DNA from 2 places in the Streptomyces sp. NPDC048248 genome. Region 1 is predicted to be linked to the other one. Evidence: riboswitches for the same ligand, from Rfam matches in the RefSeq annotation. Region 1 holds a riboswitch; the other holds the start of a gene.
The links. A riboswitch is a leader RNA that binds a small molecule or an ion and turns the genes downstream of it on or off. The one in region 1 is predicted to bind ZMP and ZTP.
Positions count from the first base shown of each region.

Region 2: it holds a riboswitch for ZMP and ZTP, as region 1 does, so the genes downstream of both, glyA (serine hydroxymethyltransferase) here and ACGFZW_RS32435 (bifunctional 5,10-methylenetetrahydrofolate dehydrogenase/5,10-methenyltetrahydrofolate cyclohydrolase) in region 1, are expected to answer to the same signal.

Region 1 is NZ_JBICZL010000019.1:60,673-64,985, reverse strand. Features, by position in the region: gene ACGFZW_RS32450 (hypothetical protein) at 1-475, opposite strand, end outside; gene ACGFZW_RS32445 (hypothetical protein) at 1,072-1,629, shown strand; gene ACGFZW_RS32440 (class F sortase) at 1,784-2,440, shown strand; ZMP/ZTP riboswitch at 2,500-2,587, shown strand; gene ACGFZW_RS32435 (bifunctional 5,10-methylenetetrahydrofolate dehydrogenase/5,10-methenyltetrahydrofolate cyclohydrolase) at 2,609-3,490, shown strand; gene ACGFZW_RS32430 (hypothetical protein) at 3,586-3,816, opposite strand; gene ACGFZW_RS32425 (DUF6400 family protein) at 3,819-4,055, opposite strand.
Region 2 is NZ_JBICZL010000009.1:85,789-90,101, reverse strand. Features, by position in the region: gene ACGFZW_RS20680 (glutathionylspermidine synthase family protein) at 1-222, shown strand, start outside; gene rocD (ornithine--oxo-acid transaminase) at 397-1,602, opposite strand; ZMP/ZTP riboswitch at 1,742-1,832, shown strand; gene glyA (serine hydroxymethyltransferase) at 1,871-3,172, shown strand; gene trpS (tryptophan--tRNA ligase) at 3,341-4,313, shown strand, end outside.

The sequences.
Region 1 (4,313 bases):
TCAGGTCCAAGCCGAGTTCGGTGGCCAATTCACGCAGATCCACCCCGGTCTGCCAACTGCCGATCAGCACCGCATCCATCGCCGCGGACCACCCCTGCTCCTGAGGGCTGCTCGTCGCCTCGCGCGGCGGAGCCGACTGCCGAGCCCCGGAACCCTGCGCAGGCGCGGCGGCGGCGGGCGGAACCTCGGAAGAGTAATCAGGCGCCTCCGGCATCTCCGGTTCCCGGATCAGCGCGGTCGGGCCCCCGGCCAGCAACTCCTCGGCGACAGCGCGGGCGTCGTCCTTGCCCACCGTGCGCCGGGCGACCCGCACTTCCCGCTCGTTCAATCCGAACAGGCCGGCCACCGCGCCCGCGCTGCCCACCGTCACCGCGAACGCCGCCAGAACCCGTGACCGGTCGGCCTGCGCCTCATCAAGCCTGGCCTGCGCCTCGCGCACCCGCTCGTCTCCCAGACAAAACGCTTCCGCCAGCACGGCGTTGCGGTCCCACAACTCTCTAGGCTCCATACCCGGACAACGTTTCAACAACGCGGTTGAACCGTTTTGGCGCAATAAAGCACCCCAAAGCACGCATACACCCACGAAATGACAATAACGTTACGGGTACGTGGGCCGTCTCGGGGCGCTTCACGACTGAGGCGCCCAGGCTTACCGATCGAGCGCCTCGTGGGCCGTGCGACACACCCCATCCGGCCGATCGTGTGACGCCACGCCCGCCATTCGGCCCCATCCGGCCGACCGTTCCGGCACCGCTCGGCTGCGCACGCCTGCACCGGTGACGGACGGCGGGCGGATGGCCGGCGGTGTCGGCGCCGTCGACCGCCACGCACGCGCCGGTCCACCGGAGTCCCCTTTACAGCACAACGACCCCGCCACGGCGAAAGCGCGCGCCGCTCAACGGGTGATTATCGGGCCCTTATCCACCCGAAGAGCCCAGCGCGTCGCCCGAATGCGGCGTTCTCCGGTGGTGGCGCGCCGTGATCCGGCTGACGGTGATCACGCCGCACCTGCGATCCCGTGTGCCGATGACGCGTCGGCCTTCGCAGACGCAGCGAAAGGAAAATGCCCCCATGCGCACTGCTCGCACCCTGTTCGCCTCGGCCGCCATCACCGCGGCCCTCGCGATATCCGCTCCGGCCGCGTACGCCCTGACCACGGCCGAGGACCGGACCCCGGACAGCACGTCCTCTTCCAGCAGCGACCACGACAAGTCCGGGAAGGGCGATCACGACAAGTCCGGGAAGCACCACAAGGGCCACAAGCACGACCACGACAAGTCACGGGACGGCCGCAAGCCTCACGGCGGTATGCGCACCGGCGGCGGCGCCCTGGCCACGTCGCTGACGCAGGACTGGGACCAGGACGACTACCCCTCCGGTGACGACCGCGAAGAGGGCTGGAAGGGCGACCGCGAGGGCGGTTGGAAGGGCAACCACGACAAGTGGAAGGGCGAGCACAACAAGTCGTGGGAGGGCAAGAAGCCGCACGGTGGAGTCCACACCGGTGGCGGCGCCCTGGCGATGTCCGGTAGCGGTCTGGCCGCCGGCTCGGTGCTGCTGCTCGGTGGGCTCGGCGCCGGCGCGTACATGCTGCGCCGCCGCAACGCGTCAGGTGCCGCTGCAGCCTGACAGGGCCGCATCCGCCACAGGTCGCTGTGTTGTCGCGGCCACCGTCCGACCGGGCGGTGGTCGCGGCGATGCGCTTCCCGTCACCGGCCCGCCCGCGGCCCGCAGGCGACGGCGCCCGGACGCCGCACCGCTTCCGTTCACGAAAGGCCCGTTCATGTCGGCGCAGCAGAACTCCCCCCGGACCACGACAGCCCAACGCCCGCCCGGCCGTTCCCTGATGTGGCCCGCCGTGGCCGTCGGACTGGGTGCCCTCCTCGTCTACAACTCCTTCGAGACCTCCGCGGACCCCAAGCCACAGTCCCGGCCCCCGGCGGCGGCCGCCTCGGCCACCCCCGGGCCGACACTGCCGCACTCAGCGCCCACGCGGCTCTCGATCCCGGAGATCGCGGTCGACGCACCGTTCACCCCGCTGGCCATCGAGGAATCGGGCCAACTCGCGGCGCCTCCGGCGGACGACAACAACCTGGTCGGCTGGTTCGAGGAGGGGGCGTCGCCCGGCGAGCGAGGCGCCTCGATCGTCGCGGGCCACGTCGACACCAAGACAGGGCCCGCGGTGTTCTTCCAGCTCAGCACGCTCAAGCGCGGCAGTACGGTGGACATCGCCCGGGAGGACGGCACCGTCGCGACGTTCAAGGTCGACAGTGTGGAGACCTTCAGCAAGGCGAACTTCCCCAACGACCGGGTCTACGCCGACACACCGTCCGCGGAGCTGCGCCTGATCACGTGCGGTGGGGAGTACGACCGCAAGGCCAAGGACTACGCCGACAACGTGGTCGTCTTCGCCCACCTCGCGTCGTCCAAGGACGCCTGAGTCCCGATGTGTTGGCCGCCGTGAACGCGCGTTCTTCGACATCCTCGTCCTCTACAGTGGTGCCGGGCCGTGACTGGCGCTTGGGTGGGGTACCACCGGGGAGCGGCCCGACCGACCTGGTCAGTGCCGTGCGCCTGGGCGACTCGTATCGACGCCCAGGAGCGCACCATGTCCCGAACCGCTCGTGTGATGGACGGCAGCGATCTCGCGCGCCGCATGGTCGAGCGCGCCGCCGAGCGTGCGGCGGAGATCTCCCGGCGGACCGGACAACGCCCGTGCCTGGCCACTGTGCTGGTGGGTGAGGACCCGGCCTCGGTGACCTACGTCCGGATGAAGCGGAACCGCTGCGAGCGCGCCGGCCTGCGATCCCGGCATGTCGCACTGCCCGCCTCGGTCACGCAGGCCGAACTCATCGGCGCCATCACCTCGTTGTCGCGGGATCCCGACGTGCACGGAATCCTGCTCCAGCATCCGGTCGGCCCGCACCTCGACGAGCGCGCGACGTTCGAGGCCATCGCCCCGGAGAAGGACGTCGACGGCGTCACCACCCACTCGTTCGCCGCGATGAGCTTCGGCCTGGACGGCTTCGCCTCGTGCGCACCCGGCGGCATCATGCGGCTGCTGGAGCACCACGACGTCGAACTGGCCGGCCGGCGTGCCGTCGTGGTCGGCCGCAGCGCGATCCTGGGGAAGCCGGTCGGGATGCTGCTGCTCGCCCGCGACGCCACGGTGACCTATTGCCACTCCCGCACCGCGGATCTCCCGTCTGTCACCAGGGAGGCCGATGTACTGATCGTCGCGGTCGGCCGGCCCCGAGCCCTGCACGGTGACCACATCAGGCCCGGCGCGGTCGTGATCGACGCCGGCTATCACCCCGGCAACGTCGGAGACGTCGACTTCGACAGTGCGCGGCGTCGCGCCGGTCTCCTCACGCCCGTGCCCGGCGGCGTAGGTCCCATGACCATCGCCACCCTGCTCACCCAGACCGTCGAGGCGGCGGCCCGACAGCTGGGCGCCCTCGGAGCGGAGGCGTACACCGGAGCCGGGTGAGATGGCGCAACTCCCCACTCGTGCACAAGAGTTACTTCAGCGGGCGCAGGCGTCCCGTACGTGGCCATTCGACGGCCGGAATTGTGCGACCGCGGTCAGCCCTCCGACCGGCCGCCCGCCCCGAAGCCCGACTGCCAGGCCCACAGGTGAGTGCAGTTGGGGCATTGCAGGTGCAGCGTGCTGCCCTTGTTCGTCAGGAGGTAGCGCCAGTGATCGCCGCAGGTGCGGCCGTCCAGGCAGGTCGCGCAGTCCTGCTGGTCCTCGCACCGGGGGCAGGGCACCCAGGCCCGGCGGCCGATGTCGGCTGTGGGATCGAGCGGCAGCATCGTCAGCCCCGCCCGGACGCCGGCAGGACTCCGGCGGCGACCAGCATGTCGTAGGTGGCCTGCTGCTCCGCGTCGAGGCCGGAGTAGAGGAGTCGGTTCGCCTCGTCCTCGGACTCCATCACCGCGAGCGGGTCCCAGGTGTCCCCCAGCGCCGCCACCACTTCGGTTCGGCGCCTGGACTCGTGGTCGGCCAGATCGAACTCAAATATCTGCTGGTCAGAGGCGTTACGGTCGGTCATGGTGCGCTTCCCGTGCACGTGCGGATGATGCGAACGTGTCTACCAAGAGGCGCGGGCTTGAGGAAGCGTCAGGCAACGAGGGGCGACGGGGTGACCACTGCGGCTTCGGTGCGTGACGATACGAGTCGCCTTATATCCACCCCAAAGGGACCACTAAGCCCGCCCTTTTATGTGTTTTGCCCCATTTTAAGATGCAGTAAGCGGTGTGACGTATTTCATCCGGTGCCAAAGGCTTGATCCAATGACGGTTCCGCGGCC
Region 2 (4,313 bases), on a different contig from region 1:
GCCGGTGTCACCCTGCACGAGCCGGGTGCGGAACCGGTCCTGCGCGGTCCCGACGACCCGTGCTGTTACCAAGAGTTGGCGCCGCTGCCGGACTTCGACGGCAACCGTGTGGTGCTCGGCGCGTGGGTTGTCGAGGACGAGGCGGCGGGGCTCGGCATCCGTGAGTCCTCGGGGCCGGTCACCGACGAGTACGCCCGCTTCCTGCCGCACGTGATCCTCTGAGCAGGCGGGGCGCCCGGGGCACCCGGGTCGGGGCGCGCACCTGAGACGGGCGCGCGCACCATCCGGCGGACGGTGCAACGAGCGGCCGGGGCTTCGGCCCGCCGACCGCCCGCTGCGCATTGCGCCCCCGCCGACTCCGGGCCGCTCTCGCGCCGCCCGGCACATCCTGCCGGGCTACGCCCCCAGCACCTCCCGCAGCTGCGTCAGCCCCCAGTCCAGATCCTCCTTGCTGATCACCAGCGGCGGCGCGATCCGGATCGTCGCGCCATGGGTGTCCTTGACCAGGACCCGGCGTGCCATCAGCTGCTCCGATACGGCCCGGCCGCTGCCGCGCGACGGATTGATGTCCACCCCGGCCCACAGGCCACGCCCGCGCACCGCGTCCACCGCGCCGCCACCCACCAGCAGACGCAGCTCACTGTGCAGATGATCTCCGAGCTCCGTGGCGCGCTGCTGGAATTCACCGGACCGCAGCATCGCGATGACCTCCAGGGCCACCGCGCAGGCGAGCGGGTTCCCGCCGAACGTCGAGCCGTGCTCGCCCGGCGCGTACACCCCCAGCACCGCACGGGAGGACACCACGGCCGAGACCGGCACCACCCCGCCGCCCAGGGCCTTGCCCAGCACGTACATGTCGGGCACCACGCCCTCGTGCTCGCAGGCGAACGTCCGCCCGGTGCGCCCGAGCCCGGACTGGATCTCGTCCGCGATGAACAGCACGTTCCGGCTGCGCGTCAGCTCCCGCACGCTCTGCAGATAGCCAGGCGGCGGCACCAGCACACCCGCCTCGCCCTGGATCGGCTCCAGCAGCACCGCGACGGTGTCCTCGTCCACCGCCGCCTCCAGGGCGGCCAGGTCGCCGTACGGGACGATCTCGAAGCCGGGGGTGTAGGGGCCGAAGTCGGCGCGGGCCTCGGCGTCCGTGGAGAACGAGACGATGGTCGTGGTCCGGCCGTGGAAATTGTTGTCCGCGACGACGATCTTCGCCCGGCCGTCCGGGACGCCCTTGACCTTGTAGCCCCACTTGCGTGCCGTCTTCACCGCCGTCTCGACGGCCTCCGCACCGGTGTTCATCGGCAGGACCATGTCCATCGCGCAGAGCTCGGCGAGCTGCGTGCAGAAGTCGGCGAACCGGTCGTGGTGGAAGGCCCGCGAGGTGAGCGTGACCCGCTCCAGCTGCGCCTTGGCGGCATCGAGCAGACGGCGGTTGCCGTGCCCGAAGTTGAGCGCGGAGTATCCGGCGAGCATGTCCAGATAGCGCCGGCCCTCCACATCCGTCATCCAGGCACCCTCGGCGGAGGCCACGACGACCGGAAGCGGGTGGTAGTTGTGCGCACTGTGGGCTTCGGCGGCGGCGATGCTGCGTTCCGTGGACGACACCGGTGACTCCGTTCCGTAGACCTTCCGGGAGGCGAGCAGTCTCGCGCCCCTATCCATTGTCGCGCGGGCGGTTTGCGAAGAAACCTTCCGGCGATGGCCGCTTTCCGCCCGGCCCGCATGCGGGTTGTCTAGACTCGGCGACGTACACCGCGACTGGCGCACGGGGAAGCGACCCCGAGGGAGCGGTGCGCGGACACCATCACGAGGTGCCGCCCGCCTGGGCACCCGGGACCGACCGGACCACCGATCGACTGCCCCGGAGGACGCCATGACGCTTCCCCTTTCCCCTTCCGCATCCGCTTCGCCTTTCGTCTCCCACCCCGCGCTGACCGCCGCCGACCCCGAACTGGCCGCGCTCGTCGGCGCGGAGGAGCGGCTCCAGGCCGACACCCTGCGGCTGATCCCCAGCGAGAACTACGTCTCCGCGGCCGTGCTGGAGGCCACCGGCACCGTCCTGCAGAACAAGTACAGCGAGGGGTACGCGGGCCGTCGCTACTACGAAGGCCAGCAGAACATCGACCGCGTCGAGACGCTGGCCGTCGAGCGCGCCAAGGCCGTCTTCGGCGTCGAGCACGCCAACGTCCAGCCCTACTCCGGCTCGCCCGCCAACCTCGCCGCCTATCTCGCCTTCGCCGACCCCGGCGACACCGTGCTGGGCATGTCGCTGCCGATGGGCGGCCACCTCACGCACGGCTGGGGCGTCTCGGCGACCGGCAAGTGGTTCCACGGCGTGCAGTACGGCGTCCGCGCCGACACCGCCCGCATCGACTTCGACGAGGTGCGCGACCTCGCCCGCAAGGAACGCCCGAAGATCATCTTCTGTGGCGGTACGGCCGTGCCGCGCACCATCGACTTCGCCGCCTTCGGTGACATCGCCCGCGAGGTCGACGCCGTCCTCGTCGCCGATATCGCGCACATCGCCGGGCTGATCGCCGGCGGCGCCCACCCCTCGCCCGTCCCGCACGCCGACGTCATCTCCACCACCACCCACAAGACGCTGCGCGGCCCCCGCGGCGCCATGCTGATGTCCCGCGCCACGCATGCCAAGGCCGTCGACAAGGCCGTCTTCCCCGGCCTCCAGGGCGGCCCGCACAACCACACCACCGCCGCCATCGCGGTCGCCCTGCACGAGGCCGCCGCACCCTCCTTCCGGGACTACGCGCACGCCGTCGTCGCCAACGCCAAGGCGCTCGCCGAGGCGCTGCTGGCCCGCGGCTTCGACCTGGTCTCCGGTGGTACGGACAACCACCTGGTGCTGATCGACCTCACGTCCAAGGACGTACCGGGCAAGGTCGCCGCGAAGGCGCTGGACCGGGCCGGCATCGTCGTGAACTACAACACCGTCCCCTTCGACCCCCGCAAGCCCTTCGACCCGTCCGGCATCCGGATCGGCACGCCCTCGCTGACGTCCCGGGGTCTGGGCACCGACCGCATGCCGCTGGTCGCGGAGTGGATCGACCGCGCGGTGACGGCGGCACACGCCGGTGACGAGGACGCCCTCGCCGTCATCCGGGGCGAGGTCACCGAGCTGATGACGAGCTACCCGGCACCGGGACTGCCGATCGCCTGACGTCGGGCGACGGGCCCGCCGGTCGCCCGGCGGGCCCACCCGAACGCCGGCTCCCGCCCGCTTCGCGGACCACGCGGCGGGGCCGCCCGGGGACCTGAGACAATCAGTGCCATGGCTCTCGATCGCCCACCCGTCGCCCACCACCACCCTCAGGGGAATGGCTCCGCCATGCAGCGTCGTCCGCGTGTCCTGTCCGGTATTCAGCCCACCGCCGGTTCCTTCCACCTCGGGAACTACCTCGGCGCGGTGCGCCAGTGGGTGGCCCTGCAGGAGTCCCACGACGCCTTCTACATGGTGGTCGACCTCCACGCGATCACCGTTCCGCAGGACCCCGCGGAGCTGCGTCGCAACACCCGGGTCGCCGCGGCCCAGCTGCTGGCCGCCGGCCTCGACCCGGAGCGGTGCACGCTCTTCGTCCAGAGCCATGTGCCCGAGCACGCACAGCTCGGCTGGGTCATGAACTGCGTGACCGGCTTCGGCGAGGCGTCGCGGATGACCCAGTTCAAGGACAAGTCGGCGAAGCAGGGCACGGACCGTACGACCGTCGGTCTGTTCACCTACCCCGTGCTGATGGTCGCCGACATCCTGCTCTACCAGGCCGACCAGGTCCCGGTCGGTGAGGACCAGCGCCAGCACCTGGAACTGACCCGCGATCTCGCGGACCGTTTCAACGGCCGCTACGGCGACACCTTCACCATCCCCAACCCGTACATCGTCAAGGAGACGGCGAAGATCTTCGATCTTCAGGACCCGTCGATCAAGATGAGCAAGTCGGCGTCCTCGCCCAAGGGCATCATCGACCTCCTCGACGAGCCGAAGGCCACCGCCAAGAAAATCAAGAGCGCCGTGACGGACACCGACACGGTGATCCGCTTCGAACGCGAGGCGAAGCCGGGAGTCAGCAACCTCCTGACGATCCTCTCCACGCTCACCGGCACGGCCGTCCCGGAGCTGGAGAGCGCGTACGAGGGCAAGGGATACGGCGCTCTCAAGACGGATCTGGCCGAGGTGATGGTCGATTTCGTCACACCTTTCCGGGACCGTACGCAGGAATATCTGGACGACCCCGAGACGCTGGACTCGATCCTGGCCAAGGGCGCGGAGAAGGCCCGCGCGGTGGCCGCCGAGACCCTCGCCACCA